DNA from 3 places in the Streptomyces sp. 2-1 genome. Region 3 is predicted to be linked to each of the others. Evidence: predicted binding sites of a transcription regulator. Region 3 holds the regulator's gene; each other region holds the start of a gene.

Region 1 (5,300 bases), 2.2 Mb from region 3:
GGCGGTCGTGTACGAGCAGGGCGACCGGCACGACGCCTCGGACACCGAGCTGGGCACCGACGTGTACATCCGCATGTACAAGGACGGCGTACCCCTCTGGGACGAGCAACTGCTGAGCAACAGCGGGACCGGTACCACCTGGTCGCACCAGAAGCCCGACGTCGGCGTGGACGACCAGGGCAACGCGATCGTCGTCTGGGCCAAGGACGACGACGGCAACAAGTACGCCGACATCGCCGTGCGCCGGATCACCCCGGCCGGCACGGTCACCACCCTGCCGCGCCCGCACGCCTCGGGTGACGGTGACCAGCTGCGGCCGACGGTCGCGGTGGCCGGCGACGGTTCCTACGGTGTCGCCTGGGAGAGCACGGCCGACGGCTCGACCCTCAACCAGGTGTACGCGAGCAGCTGGTCGCCGACCGGTGCCGCGCGCTACCAGGACGTCCAGGTCAGCACGATCAACTCCGGTGCGGCCGGGTCCAACCGTCGGCCCGACGCGGCGATCGACGACGCCGGGAACATGGTCGTCGCCTGGGAAGAGGACGCGGACGGCAACGGCGGCCTCAACATCGGGGTGGCGAAGCTGAACACCTCGGGCGGCTTCGCCGTGGCGCGCAAGGTGGCCAACTCGCTCACGGACGGGCAGCAGACCAGGCCCGCGCTGGCGTCGGCCGGTGACGGCCGGTTCGTGGTGGCGTGGACGGACGAGTACACCACCGGCACCGGCACCCTGGTCCGGGACCAGCGGATCCAGCACCGCATCTTCTCGGCGGCGGGCGCCGCCGCGGCGGCCGACCGGCGGACCACCGAGGACGACGCCGGAAGCGGCCCCTACGTCGACAGCAAGCGGCCGATCTCCGATCAGGCCGACGCCGACGTGGCGGTCGCCGACGACGGCAGCTTCGTCGTGGCGTGGAAGGAGGCCTTCGACGTGTTCCTCGGCAACCCCGCGACCCTGTACGCCGGCCAGGACGACGTCTGGGCCCGCGGCTTCAACGCGGACGGGACCGCGACCGACCGGCTCGTGCCCACCCGGATGAACGTGGTGACCGGCGGGGGCCAGGGCGGCCCGGCCGTGGCCCTGGCCGCGAACGGCCGTCTGGCGCTGACGTACTCGGACGACTACGACGGCAACGGCCACAACGAGATGCGCCTGCGGGACGCGTTCAAGAACGCCTGATCACGGCACCGTCGGCGGAACGTCGGCGGAACACCGGCGGAAACGCCCGAGGGCGGCACCCCTGGAATGGGGTGCCGCCCTCGTTCGCGTAATGCGAAGTACTGCGTAATGCGAACTGCGAAGTACTGCGTACCGCTATGAACCACCGAGCCTTGGCTGCTTGCGCAGGGGCTCAGAAGTCCATGTCACCGCCCGGCATGCCGCCCGGAGCGCCGCCGGCGGCGGCCTTCTCCGGCTTGTCGGCGATGACGGCCTCGGTGGTGAGGAACAGCGCGGCGATGGACGCGGCGTTCTGCAGGGCAGAGCGCGTGACCTTCGCCGGGTCGATGATGCCTTCGGCGATCATGTCGACGTACTCACCGGTCGCGGCGTTGAGGCCGTGGCCGACGGGAAGGTTGCGGACCTTCTCGACGATGACGCCACCCTCGAGGCCACCGTTGACGGCGATCTGCTTGAGCGGGGCCTCCAGGGCGAGCTTCACGGCGTTGGCGCCGGTCGCCTCGTCACCCTCCAGGTCCAGCTTCTCGAAGACCGAGGAGGCCTGGAGCAGGGCCACGCCACCACCGGCGACGATGCCCTCCTCGACGGCCGCCTTCGCGTTGCGAACGGCGTCCTCGATGCGGTGCTTGCGCTCCTTGAGCTCGACCTCGGTGGCGGCACCGGCCTTGATGACGGCCACGCCGCCGGCCAGCTTCGCCAGGCGCTCCTGGAGCTTCTCGCGGTCGTAGTCCGAGTCGGAGTTCTCGATCTCGGCACGGATCTGGTTGACGCGACCGGCAACCTGGTCCGCCGAACCCGAGCCGTCGACGATCGTCGTCTCGTCCTTGGTGATGACGATCTTGCGAGCGCGGCCGAGCAGCTCAAGGCCCGTGTTCTCGAGCTTGAGGCCGACCTCCTCGGAGATGACCTCGCCGCCCGTGAGGATGGCGATGTCGTTCAGCATCGCCTTGCGGCGGTCACCGAAGCCCGGGGCCTTGACGGCGACGGACTTGAAGGTGCCACGGATCTTGTTGACGACCAGGGTCGACAGGGCCTCGCCCTCGACGTCCTCGGCGATGATCAGCAGCGGCTTGCCCGACTGCATGACCTTCTCCAGGAGCGGGAGCAGGTCCTTGACGTTGGCGATCTTCGAGTTGGCGATCAGGATGTAGGGGTCGTCGAGGACGGCCTCCATACGCTCCATGTCCGTGGCGAAGTACGCCGAGATGTAGCCCTTGTCGAAGCGCATACCCTCGGTGAGCTCGAGCTCCAGACCGAAGGTCTGGGACTCCTCGACCGTGATGACGCCTTCCTTGCCGACCTTGTCCATCGCCTCGGCGATGAGCTCGCCGATCTGGGTGTCGGCGGCGGAGATGGAGGCCGTCGAAGCGATCTGCTCCTTGGTCTCGACATCCTTGGCCTGCTCAAGGAGGGCACCGGAGACGGCCTCGACGGCCTTCTCGATACCGCGCTTGAGAGCCATCGGGTTGGCGCCGGCGGCGACGTTGCGAAGGCCCTCGCGGACCAGCGCCTGCGCCAGAACGGTCGCGGTGGTCGTACCGTCACCGGCGACGTCGTCCGTCTTCTTGGCGACTTCCTTGACCAGCTCAGCGCCGATCTTCTCGTACGGGTCCTCGAGCTCGATCTCCTTGGCGATGGAAACACCATCGTTGGTGATCGTGGGGGCGCCCCACTTCTTCTCGAGGACGACGTTGCGACCCTTGGGACCAAGGGTGACCTTGACGGCGTCGGCGAGCTGGTTCATCCCGCGCTCGAGACCGCGCCGTGCCTCCTCGTCGAACGCGATGATCTTGGCCATGTGAAGTGGTCCTCCCGGACTGGGGTGGAATCTCCAGGACCGCGCCCGCGCCCGCGACGGACGGCCTGCCGACCTCGTGGTTCCTTGCCCCACCTGGCCAGCGGGCCTCACCGACCCGGTCCTCGTTATCACTCTCACCTTCAGAGTGCTAACGCCAATGATTAGCACTCGACCCATGCGAGTGCAAGCGGCTCAGGATGATCCGCAGGTGGGAGCAGGTGGGAAGAGAGTGAGAAGAGGGGGCGCGGACGGCGCGGACCGGCGCCCGGGCGTGCCGAAGGGCCCGCACCCCGTGGGGTACGAGCCCTTCGGAAGAAGAACGTCGCTGCAGTAAGTCGGCGCGTGCTTCAGCCGGTCGCCAGTCGGACCATGTCCGCCTGCGGCCCCTTCTGGCCTTGCGAGATCTCAAAATCGACCCGCTGACCCTCTTCCAGGGTGCGGTAGCCGTCCATCTGAATCGCGCTGTAGTGGACGAAAACATCCGCACCACCGTCGACCGCGATGAAGCCGTACCCCTTCTCCGCGTTGAACCATTTGACGGTGCCCTGAGCCATGCCTAACTCCCCTATTACTGGCCCTTGCACAGACCCGCACTTCGCGGATCCGGGTCAGACCTCACCCCCCAACGGTTGGGGGTGTGCGCCGGAACGCGTCGACCGCGGCTGAATGTATCCGTCCAACTGCCGTCTGCAACAGGTCAATCCGACGAGAATTCCGGGCACGACCGATCGGGAATATGTGAAGAATTCACGAAGATTCAGGGCAAGTCGGGCCCCATGAATGCCATAAAAGGCTCAAAAAGGCGGGGCACTTTGGCTACTTCTTGTCGGGCTTCGGGCGGGATCTCAATGCGCCCGGCGTGCGGATCGAAGCAGGTTCCCCAACTGTACCGCGCTCAACCATACAGAATTGCCCCCTCCGCTTCTCTCACGGAGGGGGCAATTCGATGAACTCTCAGTGACGGCAGTTACCGAAGGTAATGATCAGCCCTCGGCACGGCTCCCGACGGGTCAGCCGCCGGCGACGGCGGGAATGATCGACACCCCGGCCCCGTCCGGCGTCGCCGTCTCCAGCCCCTGCTCGAAGCGGACGTCGTCGTCGTTCACGTACACGTTGACGAACCGCCGCAGCTGTCCCTGGTCGTCCAGGACCCGGGCTGAGATCCCGGCGTGGTTCTTCTCCAGATCGGCGATGACCGCACCGAGAGTCCCACCCTCGGCGGAAACCTCGGCCTGGCCGCCCGTGTAGGTGCGCAGGATGGTGGGGATACGAACGTTGACGCTCATGGGGTTAGACCTCCGTCGGAGTGGGTGGCCCATTCAGGGGCGCGGGGAACTGCGCGGTCTTCGGCGAACAACGACTAGCCGAGCCCGGCCTCACGGAAGGAATCCAGGTTCGGCCGGATCGTCGCGGTCAGCCCCGTGTCGGAAGCAACCGCGTCCAGGGTCTTCAGACCATCACCGGTATTGAGGACAACCGTGGTCAGACTCGGATCCAGCAGACCGTTCTCGATCAGCTTCTTCGCCACCCCCACCGTCACACCACCGGCGGTCTCCGCAAAGATCCCCTCGGTACGCGCCAGCAACTTGATCGCGTCGACCACCTGCTCGTCGTTCACGTCCTCCACGGCCCCACCCGTACGCCGGGCGATATCGAGAACATAAGGACCGTCCGCCGGATTTCCGATCGCCAGCGACTTCGCGATCGTGTTCGGCTTCTGCGGCCGTACGACATCGTGCCCGGCCTTGTACGCCACGGACACCGGCGAGCAGCCCTCGGCCTGCGCACCGAAGATCTTGTACGGCTTGTCCTCGACGAGCCCGAGCTTGATCAGCTCCTGCAGACCCTTGTCGATCTTCGTGAGCTGCGAGCCGGAGGCGATGGGCACGACGAGCTGGTCGGGCAGCTGCCAGCCGAGCTGCTCACAGATCTCGTACGCGAGGGTCTTGGAGCCCTCCGCGTAGTACGGCCGCAGGTTGACGTTGACGAAGCCCCAGCCCTCGCCCGCCGGGTCGCCGATCAGCTCGGAGCAGAAGCGGTTCACGTCGTCGTAGTTGCCCTCGATGCCGACGAGCTCGCCGCCGTAGACCGCGGCCATGACGACCTTGCCCTGCTCCAGGTCGTGCGGGATGAACACGCAGGACCGGAAGCCGGCGCGCGCGGCGGCGGCGCCCACCGCGCCGGCGAGGTTGCCGGTGGAGGAGCAGGAGAGGGTCGTGAAGTTGAAGGCGCGGGCGGCCTCGATGGCCTGGGCGACGACACGGTCCTTGAAGGAGTGCGTCGGGTTCCCGGAGTCGTCCTTCACGAAGAGCTTGCCGGCGT
Region 2 (5,300 bases), 2.8 Mb from region 3:
GATCCACGAACACGGCGTCGTACGCGGCTGTCGAGACCTCCGTGACATCCGCCTCGCGCACCTCGATCAGCTCGCCGAGCCCGAGCGCGTCGGCGTTCGCCCGCGCGACGGCCGCCGTCAGCGGGTCCCGGTCGACGGCGAGGACCCGGATCCCGGCCCGGGCGAGCGCGATCGCGTCACCGCCGATCCCGCAGCACAGGTCCGCCAGGGACCGCACACCGAGCTCCTGGAAACGCCGGGCCCGGTAGGCGGCGACACTCGCCCGGGTCGACTGCTCCACCCCGTTCGGCGTGAAGTACATCCGCTCCGCGTCCGCCGCGCCGAACTTCGCCACGGCCCGCTGCCGCAACCGCGCCTGCCCGAGCGCCGCCGACACGAGCCCGACGGGATACTCCCGCCGCAGCCGGGTCGCGACGGCCAGCTCCTGAGCGGGTTCGGTGTCCCGCACCTCGTCGAGCAGGGCGCGGCCCTGGTCCGTGAGCAGGGAGGCGAAGGCGGAGAGGGGATCGAGGTCGTTCACCGCCCCATTGTGGGCCAGTCGGTGGACGGGACGCGGTCGCCGGATGTGTCGAGGGCTTGTGAGGGGTGTGACCTGTGAGGATCCGGGTTCATGCGACTTGTACGACAAAATGACGGAAATGATGTCAATGGCGGCTCAGGGGGTGCCCGCTCAAGGGCGCGGGGAACTGCGCGACAAGCCTCCACCGTCCGGCAGGTCGCAATCCGGCCGTCCCGCGCGGCACGCACCGCTCTCGTCCTGCTGACGGTCACCGCACTGGCGGCCGGCTGCGGAGAGGCAACATCCACCACCGCCGAGCCGGCCGCAGGCCAACAGCTCCTGAAGGCCCCAGCGGCCCGGGCCATGGAGGCCTACGCCACCAAACTCCGCCAGGAGCAGCGCGCCCGCGCGACGGCGGCAAAACGGTGGGGCCTGGCCAAGCCCCCTCTGCCCGCACCCCCCGCCCCCAAGAAGAAGCCCGGCATCGGCACCCGTAAAGGCTTCGAGGTGGACGACCACGAAGGCCTGCCACCCGTCTTCACCACGATCCCCACCAAGGACAAGGTCGTCTTCCTCACCATCGACGACGGCGCCGAGAAGGACCCGGCGTTCCTGCGGATGATGAGCGAACTGAAGATCCCGTACACGGCCTTCCTGAGCGACTACCTCGTCAAAGAGGACTACGGCTACTTCAAGAAGATGCAGGACAGGGGCGTGGTCCTGAACAACCACACCCTCAACCACCGCTATATGCCGAACCTCTCCTACGAACGGCAGAAGCAGGAGATCTGCGGGATGCAGGACGTGATCGAGAAGCGCTACGGCAAGCGGCCGACCCTCTTCCGCCCGCCCTTCGGCAGCTACAACGAGAACACCCTGCGCGCGGCCAGGGCCTGCGGCATCAAGGCGGCCCCGCTGTGGAACGAGGAGGTCTTCGTCGACCGCTGGGACTACCGCGAGCTGGACCGGGACCTCCATCCCGGAGACATCGTTCTCAGCCATTTCCGCGGCAAGGAGCACTGGAAGGGCACGATGCCCGACATGGTCCGCCGCTTCCTGAAGCTGGTCACGGACAAGGGGTACGCGGTGGCGCGCATCGAGGACTACCTGTGATGAAGCGGCCGGCCGCCGCCGCGGCACTGCTCGCGGGGCTGGTCTGCCTGGCCGGCTGCGCCCAGTCCGTGGACCCCATCGAGCGGCTGGGCAAGAAGGCCGCGGAGAAGGTACGCACGTACGGGCCCACCGAGCACCCGTACCGCCGCTGGGGTCTGACCGCCCCGCTCGCCCCGGCGCCGAAGCCGCCCGACCGGCGGCCCTCCGCCCGCACCGCGGGGCCGGGTCTGCCGCCCGTCGTCGACCGCGTCGCCACCCGCGACCGGGTCGTCTTCCTGACCTTCGACGACGGTGCCGAGAAGGACCCGGGGTTCGTCGACATGGTCCGTGAACTGCGGCTGCCGGTCACGATGTTCCTCACGGACAGTGTGGTCGGGCCGGGGTACGCCCACTTCGGGCGGCTGCGCGCGGTCGGTGCGAGCGTGCAGAACCACACGCTCGATCACCCGTACCTGCCGGGCCTCCCCTACGCCGGCCAGCGCGCCGAGATCTGCGGCCAGCAGGAGAAGCTCAAGCAGCGCTTCGGAATCCGCCCGCGGCTCTTCCGCCCTCCCTACGGCGACTACAACTCCGACACCGTGCAGGCCGCCGCCGACTGCGGGCTCGCCGCCATCGTCCTCTGGCACGATGCCGACCGCCTCCGCCCGGGCGACATCCTCCACTGCCCCGAGGGCCGGAACGGTACGACCCTCACCCGAACAACCGCCAAGACCCTGAACCGAGCCCAGGACCAGGGCTTCACGGTGGCCCGCCTGGAGGACTACCTCTAGGGATTCTTCGCCCCCGCCGCCCCTACCCATTCCCGTCCCTTACTCAGGGGCTCCGCCCCCGAACCCCCGCTCCTCAAACGCCGGAGGGGCTGAAGATTTCGCGGGCTGGGAGGAAGACTTCGAGGCTGCGCTCAAGGCTCCGGGGCTGCGCGCAACACTTCGGGGCTGGGCCGAAGACTTCGGGGGCCGGCCTGAAGATTTCGGGGCTGGCGGAAGACGTCGGGGGCTGGCGGAAGACTTCGAGGGCTGGGCTGAAGATCTCGGGGCTGGTCTGAACGTGCCGGGGGCAGGGCCGAACTTCTATGGCCCGGTCCAGGCGCATCTCAGCCCGTCCGGCGTTTGAGGACGAGGCCGTTCAGGCCGATTGCGGGGGTCTGGGGGCGGCAGCCCTCAGGGGCGTTCACCCCGGTTCTGGGCGCCGAACACCCCCTGACCGCCGGAGGCAACTGGCACTCCGCTTGACCGAGTGCTAATCGCAGTCATAGTCTCAGGCCTGGCACTCACCGCAGGAGAGTGCCAATAGCGACGGGCAGGTCCGGCACCCGCGACGACGGATCCACCTGGTCGCCACCTCAGACAGTTAACCCCGTGAGATCTCCGAAGGGGGAGGTCGGATCGTGACGACCACCAGCTCCAAGGTTGCCATCAAGCCGCTTGAGGACCGCATTGTGGTCCAGCCGCTCGACGCCGAGCAGACCACGGCCTCTGGCCTGGTCATCCCGGACACCGCCAAGGAGAAGCCCCAGGAGGGCGTCGTCCTGGCCGTCGGCCCGGGCCGCTTCGAGAACGGCGAGCGTCTTCCGCTCGACGTCAAGACCGGCGATGTCGTGCTGTACAGCAAGTACGGCGGCACCGAGGTGAAGTACAACGGCGAGGAGTACCTCGTCCTCTCGGCTCGCGACGTGCTCGCGATCGTCGAGAAGTAATTCACCCGGCACCACCAGCATTCCCGGCATTACCAGCATTGCAGTGAACTGCGCCCCTGGCCCCCGCGACCTTATGAAGCCGGGCGTCGGGGGCGCAGTTCGTTTCACCCACGTTTTCCGAGAGGGCTGAACCGCTCCCATGGCGAAGATCCTGAAGTTCGACGAGGACGCCCGTCGCGCCCTCGAGCGCGGCGTCAACAAGCTTGCCGACACGGTCAAGGTGACGATCGGCCCCAAGGGCCGCAACGTCGTCATCGACAAGAAGTTCGGCGCACCCACCATCACCAACGACGGTGTCACGATCGCCCGCGAGGTCGAGATCGACGACCCGTACGAGAACCTCGGCGCCCAGCTGGTGAAGGAGGTGGCGACCAAGACCAACGACATCGCGGGTGACGGTACGACCACCGCCACCGTGCTGGCCCAGGCGCTCGTCCGCGAGGGCCTGAAGAACGTCGCCGCCGGCGCGTCCCCCGCCCTCCTGAAGAAGGGCATCGACGCGGCCGTCGCCGCGGTCTCCGAGGAGCTCCTCGCGACCGCGCGCCCGATCGACGAGAAGTCCGACATCGCCGCCGTCGCCGGTCTGTCCGCCCAGGACAGCCAGGTCGGCGAGCTCATCGCCGAGGCGATGGACAAGGTCGGCAAGGACGGTGTCATCACCGTCGAGGAGTCCAACGCCTTCGGTCTGGAGCTGGACTTCACCGAGGGCATGGCCTTCGACAAGGGCTACCTGTCGCCGTACTTCGTGACGGACCAGGAGCGCATGGAAGCCGTCCTGGACGACCCGTACATCCTGATCCACCAGGGCAAGATCTCCTCCATCCAGGACATGCTGCCGCTGCTGGAGAAGGTCATCCAGACCAACTCCTCCAAGCCGCTGCTGATCATCGCCGAGGACGTCGAGGGCGAGGCCCTGTCGACCCTGGTCGTGAACAAGATCCGCGGCACGTTCAACGCCGTCGCCGTGAAGGCCCCCGGCTTCGGTGACCGCCGCAAGGCGATGCTCGGTGACATGGCCGCGCTCACCGGCGCCGAGGTCATCGCCGAGGAGGTCGGCCTCAAGCTCGACCAGGTCGGCCTCGACGTGCTGGGCACCGCCCGCCGCGTCACCATCTCGAAGGACGACACGGTCATCGTCGACGGCGGTGGCGACACCGGTGCCGTGGCCGGCCGTGTCAACCAGATCAAGGCCGAGATCGAGAACACCGACTCCGACTGGGACCGCGAGAAGCTCCAGGAGCGCCTCGCGAAGCTGGCCGGCGGCGTGTGCGTCATCAAGGTCGGCGCCGCCACCGAGGTGGAGCTCAAGGAGAAGAAGCACCGCCTTGAGGACGCCATCTCCGCGACCCGCGCCGCGGTCGAGGAGGGCATCGTCTCCGGTGGTGGCTCCGCGCTGGTCCACGCCGTGAAGGTCCTCGAGGGCAACCTCGGCAAGACCGGCGACGAGGCGACGGGTGTCGCGGTCGTCCGCAAGGCCGCCGTCGAGCCGCTGCGCTGGATCGCCGAGAACGCCGGCCTGGAGGGTTACGTCATCACCTCCAAGGTCGCCGAGCTCGACAAGGGCCAGGGCTTCAACGCCGCGACCGGCGAGTACGGCGACCTGGTCAAGCAGGGCGTCATCGACCCGGTCAAGGTCACCCGCTCCGCCCTGGAGAACGCCGCCTCCATCGCCTCCCTGCTCCTCACGACCGAGACCCTGGTCGTCGAGAAGCCGGCCGAGGAAGAGGGCGACGCGGGCCACGGCCACGGTCACGGCCACTCTCACTAGGCGCAAGCCGCTTCCGGGCGGCCCGAGGGGGCGTACGTCCCTTTGAGCGCCCGGCGAAGGCCCGGTTCCCCGTCGCGGGGGACCGGGCCTTCGTGCTGCCGGGCTCTCGTGCCGTCGCCGCCGCACTCGGCCCGGCGCGGTCAGATCTCCAGCTGGTCCAGCACCCCGAGCTGGTCCATCAGCCCCAGCCGGTCGTACTGCCACCACCCCTCGACGATCTTGCC
Region 3 (5,300 bases):
TGGGCCGCTCCTCCCCCGAAGCTGCGCGAGCTCGCGCAGCAGCCGTTCCTGCTCGGGATCAAGCTTGGTCGGCGTCATGACCTCGACATGCACGATGAGATCACCACGCCCGCCACCACGAAGGTGCGTGATGCCCCGCCCGTGCAACGGAATCGACTGCCCGGACTGCGTGCCCGGACGGATGTCGACCTCCTCCATCCCGTCGAGCGTCTCCAGCGGCACCTTGGTGCCGAGGGAGGCCGCGGTCATCGGGATGGTGACCGTGCAGTGCAGGTCGTCACCGCGCCGCTGGAAGGTGGAGTGCGCGACCTCGTGGATCTCGACGTACAGGTCACCGGCGGGACCACCACCGGGCCCGACCTCACCCTCACCCGCGAGCTGGATCCGCGTGCCGTTGTCGACACCGGCGGGAATCTTCACGGTCAGGGTCCGACGCGAGCGGACCCGCCCGTCACCGGCGCACTCGGGGCACGGCGTCGGAACGACCGTCCCGAACCCCTGGCACTGCGGACACGGCCGGGACGTCATGACCTGGCCCAGGAAGGACCGCGTGACCTGGGACACCTCACCGCGACCGCGGCACATGTCGCAGGTCTGCGCGGAGGTGCCGGGCGCGGCGCCCTCGCCACTGCACGTCGTACACACGACGGCCGTGTCGACCTGGATGTCCTTCGTGGTGCCGAAGGCCGCCTCGTCGAGGTCGATCTCCAGCCGGATCATCGCGTCCTGGCCGCGCCGCGTGCGCGACCGCGGGCCCCGCTGCGACGCCGTGCCGAAGAAGGCGTCCATGATGTCCGAGAAGTTCCCGAACCCGCCGGCGCCGAAGCCGCCCGCGCCCTGGCCGCCCGCCTGGGACAGCGGGTCACCGCCGAGGTCGTAGACCTGCTTCTTCTGCGGGTCCGACAACACCTCGTAAGCGGCGTTGATCTCCTTGAAGCGCTCTTGCGTCTTCGGATCGGGATTGACGTCCGGATGCAGCTCGCGAGCGAGCCGCCGGAATGCCTTCTTGATCTCGTCCTGGGACGCGTCGCGGCGCACGCCGAGTACGGCGTAGTAGTCCGTGGCCACTTACGACTCCGCCAGGATCTGTCCTACGTACCGTGCCACCGCTCGTACCGCTCCCATCGTTCCGGGGTAATCCATGCGCGTCGGGCCGACCACGCCAAGTTTTGCTACTGCCTCGCCGCCCGAACCGTAGCCGACCGAGACGACGGACGTGGAGTTGAGTCCCTCATGGGCGTTCTCGTGACCGATCCGTACGGCCATGCCCGAATCATTGACCTCACCAAGGAGTTTGAGGAGAACGACCTGCTCCTCAAGTGCCTCGAGGACGGGACGGATGGTGAGGGGAAAGTCATGTCCGAAGCGGGTCAGATTGGCGGTGCCGCCGATCATCAGCCGCTCCTCGGTCTCCTCGACGAGGGTCTCCATGAGGGTGGAGAGCACCGTCGCGACCGTACCCCGGTCGTCCGACTCGAAAGCGTCGGGGAGATCCTGCACCAGCTGCGGGACGTCCGCGAAACGGCGGCCCGCGATCCGGCTGTTGAGCCGCGCGCGTAGATCGGCCACAGAGGCCTCCCCGAAGGGCGCCGGGCAGTCCACCATGCGCTGCTCGACCCGGCCGGTGTCCGTGATCAGTACGAGCATGACGCGGGCCGGGGCCAGCGACAGCAGCTCCACATGACGCACGGTCGAGCGGGTGAGCGACGGGTACTGCACGACGGCGACCTGCCGCGTGAGCTGCGCGAGGAGCCGGACGGTCCGCCCCACGACGTCGTCGAGATCGACGGCGTTGTCGAGGAAGCTGTGGATCGCCCGCCGCTCCGGCGCGGTCATCGGCTTGACGCCCGCGAGTCTGTCGACGAAGAGGCGGTAGCCCTTGTCCGTGGGGATGCGGCCTGCGCTGGTGTGCGGCTGGGCGATGTAGCCCTCGTCCTCGAGCACGGCCATGTCGTTACGGACGGTCGCCGGGGAGACGCCCAGCCGGTGGCGCTCCGTGAGGGCCTTGGAACCGACCGGCTCCTCGGTGCCCACGTAGTCCTGGACGATGGCGCGCAGCACTTCGAGCCTGCGTTCACTGAGCATCGCGCACACCTCCAGCTGGTCTTCCCCGCGGTCTTCGATGCGGTCTCGATGCGGTCCTCGATCGTCCTCGATCGCCTTGCCTGGCACTCAGCGTGCGCGAGTGCCAGCATCCCCGGGCCAAGTGTACGGCCGGTAGGTGCGCCCCGGGCAAGGGCGGCCCTGCGATGTCACGACGACGTGTACGGGGCTGTCCCGCTCTGTCCCGACTACTGTCCGCGCACTTCACGGGGCCTGGAGCTAGCGTCGGCGTATGAGGGTGACTTGGGAAGAGGCCGGGTGGGAGGAACTGGGTCCGCGTGTGGGGCGCTGCCGGCTTCCGGTGTGGGACTGCACGGTGGGGCTCGTGGTGGGCGAGGGTGCGGCGCTCATGATCGACGCGGGGTCGGGGTTGCGGGAGGGCGCGCGGCTGCGTACGGAGGCGCAACGGTTGCTCGGGGGCGGGCGGGTCACCCATCTCGCGCTCACCCACCCGCACTTCGATCATGTCTTCGGCGCGGCGGCGTTCGCGGGGGTCGAGGTCTTCGGGGCGGTCGGCCTTGAGCGGGTGCTCGCCGACGGACGGGACGAGCTGCGGGCGGACGCCGTCCGCAACGGCGCCGACCCGGACGAGGCGGCCGAGGCGGCGGACCTCCTCGTCCGCCCCCGGCATCCCGTCTCCGGCGAGTGGACGCTCGACCTGGGCGGCGGAGTACAGGTCCTGCTGGCGAACGTGGGCCCCGGCCACACCGGCCACGACCTGGCGGTCCTGGTCCCCGGAAGCCCTGGAGCCCCCGGCCGCGGCCCCCATATGGGCTCTCCGGAGATCGTCTTCTGCGGTGATCTCGTCGAGGAGTCCGGCGAACCCCAGGCGGGCCCCGACGCCGTCCCCACCCGCTGGCCCGCCGCCCTGGACCGGCTGCTGGCCCTCGGGGGCGAGGACGCCGTGTACGTGCCCGGCCACGGGGCGGCGGTCGACGCCGGCTTCGTACGGGCCCAACGGGACGCGCTGGCACGGCGTTTCGGCGTGTCGTAGGGAGCTCGTGGGCGCGTCGCAGGATGCTCGTGAGCCTGCCGCAGGACGCTCGCGAGTCTGTCGCGGGTCGCTCGTCGGAGCGTCCTGGGCGGGCTGTCGGCGTGTCGCAGGGGGGCTCGGTGCGGCGGGCGGGGGCCTTCTCCTATCGTCATCCGAATGCGCCAGTACTCAGCGGACCTGACCCCTCCGTGGAAGAAGCCCAAGCCCGTGCCCGAGGTGGCGGCGGAGCCGGGGCTCGTGGTCGAGGAGCCCGGGACCGGGTTCTGCGGTGCCGTGATCCGCTGCGAGGCGGGGACGGTCACCCTGGAGGACCGCTTCGGCAAGCACCGGGTGTTTCCGCTGGAGCCCCGCGGGTTCCTGCTGGAGGGGCGCGTGGTGACTCTGGTGCGCCCGTCGTCCGCACCCGTACGCCCCAGTCGTACGGCTTCCGGTTCGGTTGCCGTGCCCGGGGCCCGGGCACGGGTCGCCCGGGCGGGGCGCATCTACGTCGAGGGGCGGCACGACGCGGAACTGGTCGAACGGGTCTGGGGCGACGACCTCCGGATCGAGGGCGTCGTCGTCGAGTACCTGGAGGGCATCGACGATCTGCCCGCCATCGTCGCGGAGTTCGATCCCGGGGCGGATGCGCGGCTCGGGGTGCTGGTCGACCATCTCGTGCCCGGCACGAAGGAGTCGCGGATCGCGGAGGCCGTGACGAGCGAGTACGCGCTTGTCGTGGGGCATCCGTACATCGACGTCTGGGAGGCCGTGAAGCCGGCGTCCGTGGGCATCCCCGGCTGGCCCCGTGTGCCGCGGGGGCAGGACTGGAAGACGGGGGTGTGCCGGGCCCTGGGCTGGCCCGACAACACGGGTGCCGCCTGGCAGCGGATCCTCGGCTCGGTCCGCTCCTACCGAGACCTTGAGCCGGAGCTCCTGGGCCGAGTGGAAGAACTGATCGACTTCGTCACGGCACCGGAGTGAGCGGGGCGGCCTTGGGGGCTTTTCTCGCCCCCGCCGCCCCTACCCATTCCCGTCACTACTCAGGGGCTCCGCCCCCGAACCCCCAAAAGACTGCGCAGTTCCCCGCGCCCCTAGGTTTTCAGGGGCGCGGGGAACTGCGCAGTCCAGCCACGACTCACCCGCACGCATTTCACCCCGCAAGCCCCACCACCCAGCCCGTCCGGCGCTTGAGGACGAGGCCGTTCAGGCCGATCTCCCCACCCACCCACGAGCAACCCACCCACCCCCGTCAGCCCCCGCCCACCTCTCAGCCCGTCCGGCGATTGAGGACGAGCGCGTTCAGCGCGATAGCGGGGGTCTGGGGGCGGCAGCCCCCAGGGACGGGACGGGTAGGGGCGGCGGGGGCGAGGAAACCCGGCGTCAGTCCACCAGGTCACGCACCACCCCATCCGCCAGCAACCGCCCCCGCAGGGTAAGCACCGCACTCCCGGCCTCGTACGGCCCAGCCTGGAGCAGGCCATCCGCCAGCGCCCTCCGAGACGCCGCAAGCCCATCCGCGTGGAGCAGCGCCAGCGGAACCCCCTCAAGGAGCCGCAACTCCAGCAGGATCCGCTCCACCCGCCGGTCCTCCTCGGACAGAAGCTCCCGCCCCGCCCCGGGCGACCTCCCCGCCGCCAGGGCCCCCGCATACGCCCCCGGATGTTTTACGTTCCACCAGCGAACACCCCCCACATGGGAGTGCGCCCCGGGCCCGGCCCCCCACCAGTCGGCCCCCCGCCAGTACAGCTCGTTGTGAAGGCAGCGCCCGGCGTCGGACCTGGCCCAGTTGGAGACCTCGTACCAGGAGAAGCCCGCCGCGGAGAGGCGGTCCTCGGCGATGAGGTACCGGTCGGCGTGGACGTCGTCGTCGGTCATGGGCACCTCGCCGCGCCGGATGCGGCGAGCGAGCTGAGTGCCCTCTTCGACGATCAGGGCGTACGCCGACACGTGGTCGGGCCCGGCGCCGATGGCCGCGTCGAGCGAGGCCCGCCAGTCGTCGTCGCTCTCACCGGGCGTGCCGTAGATGAGGTCGAGGTTGACGTGGTCGAACCCGGCCGCGCGGGCCTCGGCGACACAGGCCTCGGGCCGGCCGGGGGTGTGGGTGCGGTCAAGGACCTTGAGCACGTGCTGCCGCGCGCTCTGCATGCCGAAGGAGACGCGGTTGAACCCGCCCTCCCGCAGCGCGGCGAGATACGCCGGGTCCACCGACTCCGGGTTCGCCTCC

What was found. The regulator HrcA, encoded in region 3, represses chaperone genes, less so after heat shock. The targets are predictions, from matches to a motif close to TTNGCACTCNGNNNNNCNGAGTGCNAA.
Region 1: a site for HrcA is predicted at 3,104-3,130, ahead of groL (chaperonin GroEL). Genes of this name have one in related genera too.
Region 2: a site for HrcA is predicted at 2,829-2,855, ahead of groES (co-chaperone GroES). Genes of this name have one in related genera too.

Annotation. Positions count from the first base shown of each region.
Region 1 covers NZ_CP183383.1:6,215,790-6,221,089, reverse strand. Annotated here, with positions in the region: gene ACN20J_RS27620 (phospholipase D-like domain-containing protein) at 1-1,180, shown strand, start outside; gene groL (chaperonin GroEL) at 1,353-2,978, opposite strand; gene ACN20J_RS27610 (cold-shock protein) at 3,326-3,532, opposite strand; gene ACN20J_RS27605 (MoaD/ThiS family protein) at 3,989-4,264, opposite strand; gene thrC (threonine synthase) at 4,339-5,300, opposite strand, start outside.
Region 2 covers NZ_CP183383.1:6,757,930-6,763,229, forward strand. Annotated here, with positions in the region: gene ACN20J_RS29915 (THUMP-like domain-containing protein) at 1-520, opposite strand, end outside; gene ACN20J_RS29920 (polysaccharide deacetylase family protein) at 611-1,612, shown strand; gene ACN20J_RS29925 (polysaccharide deacetylase family protein) at 1,612-2,382, shown strand; gene groES (co-chaperone GroES) at 3,000-3,308, shown strand; gene groL (chaperonin GroEL) at 3,448-5,076, shown strand; gene ACN20J_RS29940 (ester cyclase) at 5,217-5,300, opposite strand, start outside.
Region 3 covers NZ_CP183383.1:3,986,865-3,992,164, forward strand. Annotated here, with positions in the region: partial or broken gene dnaJ (molecular chaperone DnaJ) at 1-1,068, opposite strand, end outside; gene hrcA (heat-inducible transcriptional repressor HrcA) at 1,069-2,085, opposite strand; gene ACN20J_RS17605 (MBL fold metallo-hydrolase) at 2,336-3,097, shown strand; gene ACN20J_RS17610 (DUF3097 domain-containing protein) at 3,254-4,057, shown strand; gene hemW (radical SAM family heme chaperone HemW) at 4,457-5,300, opposite strand, start outside.